DNA from 2 places in the Streptomyces sp. PSU-S4-23 genome. Region 2 is predicted to be linked to the other one. Evidence: riboswitches for the same ligand, from Rfam matches in the RefSeq annotation. Region 2 holds a riboswitch; the other holds the start of a gene.
The links. Region 2 has a riboswitch for glycine ahead of gcvP (aminomethyl-transferring glycine dehydrogenase). Riboswitches for the same ligand answer to the same signal wherever they lie in the genome.
Positions count from the first base shown of each region.

Region 1: linked by a shared signal. The riboswitch ahead of gcvT (glycine cleavage system aminomethyltransferase GcvT) and the one ahead of gcvP (aminomethyl-transferring glycine dehydrogenase) in region 2 are both predicted to bind glycine.

Region 1 is NZ_JBVMUU010000002.1:6,154,659-6,157,040, forward strand. It holds gene gcvH (glycine cleavage system protein GcvH) at 1-32, opposite strand, end outside; gene gcvT (glycine cleavage system aminomethyltransferase GcvT) at 142-1,260, opposite strand; glycine riboswitch at 1,328-1,440, opposite strand; glycine riboswitch at 1,441-1,540, opposite strand; gene ACZ79I_RS28120 (AAA family ATPase) at 1,711-2,382, shown strand, end outside.
Region 2 is NZ_JBVMUU010000002.1:1,045,605-1,047,986, forward strand. It holds gene gcvP (aminomethyl-transferring glycine dehydrogenase) at 1-1,530, opposite strand, end outside; glycine riboswitch at 1,708-1,803, opposite strand; gene ACZ79I_RS05620 (PRC-barrel domain-containing protein) at 1,917-2,288, shown strand; gene ACZ79I_RS05625 (DNA polymerase IV) at 2,299-2,382, opposite strand, start outside.

The DNA of each region.
Region 1 (2,382 bases), 5.1 Mb from region 2:
TTGCTGTAACGCAGCTGCTGGGGGTTGCTCATGGCCTGGATTCTCCTGTACGCGCGGGAGGGGTGGTGAGTGGGGGACTGCTGGAGGTGCTCGTGAGCAGGGCGGACGGGCGCGGTGGCACGTCCGGCCCGCGCCCAGTGTCTACTTGCGGCGCTTGTAGAACGGCAGCGCCACGACCTCGTACGGCTCGTGGCTGCCCCGGATGTCCACCGCGACCCCGGTGGTGCCGGGCGCGGAGTGCGCCGCGTCGACGTACGCCATGGCGATCGGCCGGCCCAGCGTGGGGGAGGGGGCACCGGAGGTGACCTCGCCGACCACCTCGCCACCGGCGACGACCGGGTACCCGGCCCGCGGGACCCGCCGGCCCTGCGCGACCAGGCCGACCAGCACGCGCGGCGGGTTCTGCGCGGCCCGCTCGGCGGCCTCGCGCAGCGCCGCGCGCCCCACGAAGTCGCCCTCCTTCTCGAACTTCACGACCCGGCCGAGCCCGGCGTCGAAAGGAGTCAGGGACGTGCTGAGCTCGTGCCCGTACAGGGGCATGCCCGCCTCCAGGCGCAGCGTGTCCCGGCAGGACAGCCCGCACGGGACGAGGCCGACGGGCGCGCCCGCCTCGGTCAGCGCCTGCCACAGCTTCTCGGCGTGCTCGGGGGCGACGAACAGTTCGAAGCCGTCCTCGCCGGTGTACCCGGTGCGCGCGATGAGCGCCGGGACGCCGGCGACCGTGCCGGGCAGGCCCGCGTAGTACTTGAGGCCGTCCAGGTCGGCATCGGACAGGGACTTCAGGATGCCGGGGGACTCGGGGCCCTGGACGGCGACGAGGGCGTAGGCGTCCCGGTCGTCGCGGACCCGGGCGTCGAAGCCGGAGGAGCGCTCCACCAGCGCGTCCAGCACCACCTGGGCGTTGGAGGCGTTGGCGACGACCATGTACTCCTGTTCCGCCAGCCGGTACACGATCAGGTCGTCGAGGATGCCGCCGTCCTCCCGGCAGATCATCGTGTAGCGGGCGCGGCCGACGCCGATGGAGGACATGCTGCCCACCAGGGCGTGGTCCAGGAACCGGTCCGCCCCGGGTCCGGTGACCGTGATCTCGCCCATGTGCGAGAGGTCGAAGAGACCCGCCTTCGTCCGGACGGCGACGTGCTCCTCGCGCTCGGAGCCGTACCGCAGGGGCATGTCCCAGCCGGCGAAGTCGGTCATCGTCGCGCCGAGCGAACGATGCAGGGCATCGAGCGCGGTACGGCGCGGGGGGCTGCTGCTCATCGGTTGTGCTCCCAGGGCGATGGAGTCCCCCGCGCGGCGGAGCCGGGCGTGGGGAGGACGGGGTCGTTCCTCCCCATCTGTCATCGGAACCTGAGAGGTTCGCCATGACTCCCGCGGCGGGTCGTCACGGCTTGCACCTTGGGTGGAGCCACTGGTCAGCGGCCCGCTTTTCAGATGTGCCTCGCCCGCGCGGTACGGGGCCTGAGAGATTCAAGGGAGGGACTTGCTCCTTCGGCGCCCGGGCACATGTCGGTACCCGGAACTCTCCCGCGCGGATTCAAGCGGCCGGTATGCAGTTGGCGCGCTCATCATCGCATGCCGCGCCCGCTCGTGGCAGGCCGCATCTGTAACCGGCTTGTGGCGCTACGGGCACGAAAACGCGAGACACCGTGCATTACCTTCTCTTTACGCTCGACGGGGACAGGTACGTCCCGGCCCCAAGGGAGGACGATCACGGTGAACAGGACCACGGCATACGCCACGACCTCGGGCGTCGCGGTGCACAAGCAGCCCGGAGCCACGGCCCTGGAGAACCGCGGCCCGCTGCCTGCGGCCGTGGTCCGCGATCTGCGCGACCGCACGGGCCGCAGCCCGCGCGGGCTCACCTTCGGCGCGGCCGACCTCGTCGTGGTCACCGGGCTGCCCGGCAGCGGCAAGTCCACGCTCATGCGGCGCGCCGTGCGGGGCACCCGCATCGACTCCCAGGACACCCGCGACCGCTGGGACACCCGCCTGGCCGGTGTCCTGCCCTACGCGGTCTACCGCCCCCTCGTCCGCCTCGCCCACTACGCGGGCCTGCGCCGCGCACTGCGCGCGGGCACGGCGGTGGTCGTGCACGACTGCGGTACGCAGGCGTGGGTGCGCGGCTGGCTGGCCCGGGAGGCCCGCCGCCGCGGCGGCACGCTGCACCTGCTCGTGCTCGACGTCGGCGCGGACACGGCCCTGGCGGGCCAGCGCAGCCGCGGCCGCGGTGTCTCGCGCTACGCGTTCCTCAGGCACCGCCGGGCGACGCGGCGGCTGCTGCGCTCCGTCGAGCGGGGCCGTCTGCCGCGGGGCTGCGGCTCGGCGGTCCTGCTCGACCGGGACGCGACCGACACCCTGCGCCGGATCGGTTTCGCCGGC
Region 2 (2,382 bases):
CAGCGGGATCATGCCGCGGTCGAGCGCGTAGTCGCGGTCTGCCAGCCGGCGCAGGTAGCGCAGCATCGCGGTCTCGGAGCGGTACTGGTGGAAGACCGGGTGGGTGAGGTAGTCGTCGGTGCGCAGCAGCGCCTGCGGGAGGGCGTCCCCGGTGCCCGCGTCCAGCGCCTCGACGTCCGCCTCGACATCGAAGGCGGTCCACACGGCGCCCAGCTGGGCCCGCGTGGTCGTCTCGTCGCAGGCGATCGAGACGTGGTCGGAGTCGACGAGGCGCAGGTTGATCCCGCTCTCCCGCGCGGCGGCGACGACCGCGTCGGCGCGGCCCGGCACCCGCACGGTGAGCGTGTCGAAGTAGGCGCCGTGGACGACCTCGGCCCCTCCCGCCGCCAGACCCGCGGCGAGGATCGCGGTGTAGCGGTGGGTGCGCCGCGCGATGGTGCGCAGGCCCTCGGGCCCGTGGTAGACGGCGTACATCCCGGCCATCACGGCGAGCAGCACCTGCGCGGTGCAGATGTTGCTGGTGGCCTTCTCGCGGCGGATGTGCTGTTCCCGGGTCTGCAGTGCCAGCCGGTACGCCTTGTGCCCGTCCGCGTCCACGGAGACGCCCACGAGCCGGCCCGGCAGGCTGCGCGCGAACCTCTCGTGCACCGCCATGTAGCCCGCGTGCGGCCCGCCGAAGCCCATGGGCACACCGAAGCGCTGCGTCGTCCCGACGGCGATGTCGGCGCCCAGCTCACCCGGCGGGGTCAGCAGCGTCAGCGCGAGCAGGTCGGCCGCCACGGTGACGAGGGCGCCGCGCTCGTGGGCCTGCGCGACGACGGGCCTGATGTCGCGGACGGCACCGGAGGCGCCCGGGTACTGGATCAGTACGCCGTTGATCTCCCGCTCGGCGACCTCGGCCGGAATGCCGTCGCTCAGGTCGGCGACCACGACCTCCACGCCGGTCGGCTCCGCGCGGGTCCGGATCACGGCGACGGTCTGCGGCAGCGCGTCCGCGTCGACCAGGAAGAGGCCGTTCTTGTTCCTGCCCATGCGCCGGGACAGCGCCATCGCCTCGGCGGCGGCCGTCCCCTCGTCGAGCAGGGAGGCACCGGCCGTCGGCAGGCCGGTGAGGTCGGCGACCATGGTCTGGAAGTTGAGCAGGGCCTCGAGCCGGCCCTGCGAGATCTCCGGCTGATACGGCGTGTACGCGGTGTACCACGCAGGGTTCTCCAGCACGTTCCGCAGGATCACCGGCGGCGTGAAGGTCCCGTAGTAGCCCAGACCGATCATGGAGTCGAGGACCTGGTTGCGGTCGGCGAGGGAGCGCAGCTCGGCCAGCACCTCGGCCTCGGTGCGCGCGCCCGGCAGCGCCAGGCCGTCGGCGTTCTTGATCACATCCGGGACGGCGGCGGCCGTGAGGTCGTCGAGCGAGCCGTAGCCGACCTGCGCGAGCATCTTGGCCCGCGCCTCCTGGTCGGGCCCGATGTGGCGCTGCTCGAAGGGCGTCCCCTGTTCGAGCTCGGCGAGCGGAATGCGGTGGGCGGTCATTGCGGAGGCCTCCTGGTCTGACGCGACCTGTGAAGGGCACCACGGCACGGGTGCCCCGACGGCCTCCCCCTCTGTCATCTCGACCTGAGAGCTTCACCGGTCCGCCGCAAGGCGCTCCGGCTTTCACCGTCGGTGAGAGCGGGAGCCGTCGGCACCCGCCCTGCTTTCCAGAGTGACCTCGTCCGTGCGGTACGTGGGCCTGAGAGATTCCGGGGAGGATTTGCTCCTTCGGCGCCTCCGGATCGCTCCGGAGGACTCTCCCGCACGGGTTCAGCAGCCGTTTGCCAGCGTACCAGCGGGGACATCGCGGGAACCTTCGAGTGGCCGTGTAGCGGAATGTGCTCTTTTGTAGTGCGTAGTCCGCATTGCGACCAATTGGAGGGACCGTGCAGACCGACATCGATCCGCGGAATCTGATCGGCCGCAAGGCGTTCGACCGCAACGGAGCCAAGATCGGCACGGTCGACGAGGTGTACCTCGACGACGCGACCGGTGTGCCGGAGTGGGCGGCCATACGAACGGGCCTGTTCGGCAGGGACGCGTTCGTCCCGCTGGAGCCCAGCGAACTGGTGGAGGGCACGCTGCGGGTCCCCTTCGACCGGGCCCTGATCAAGGACGCCCCGGACTTCGGCGTCGGACGCCACCTCTCCCCCGAGCAGGAGCTGCAGCTCTACCACCACTACGGCCTGGACGTGGCCGCGCCGCCCCCGCCGGCGGACCGCGACTTCGGGCGTCTCGCCGGATCGGAGGAGACGTGAGCCCTGCCCGTCACTGAGCCCGGGCCGCGTTCTGCGACCGGGCCCCGGCCGCGTTCTGCGCGGCACCCGGCTCGGCGCCCTCGGGTCTTCGCCG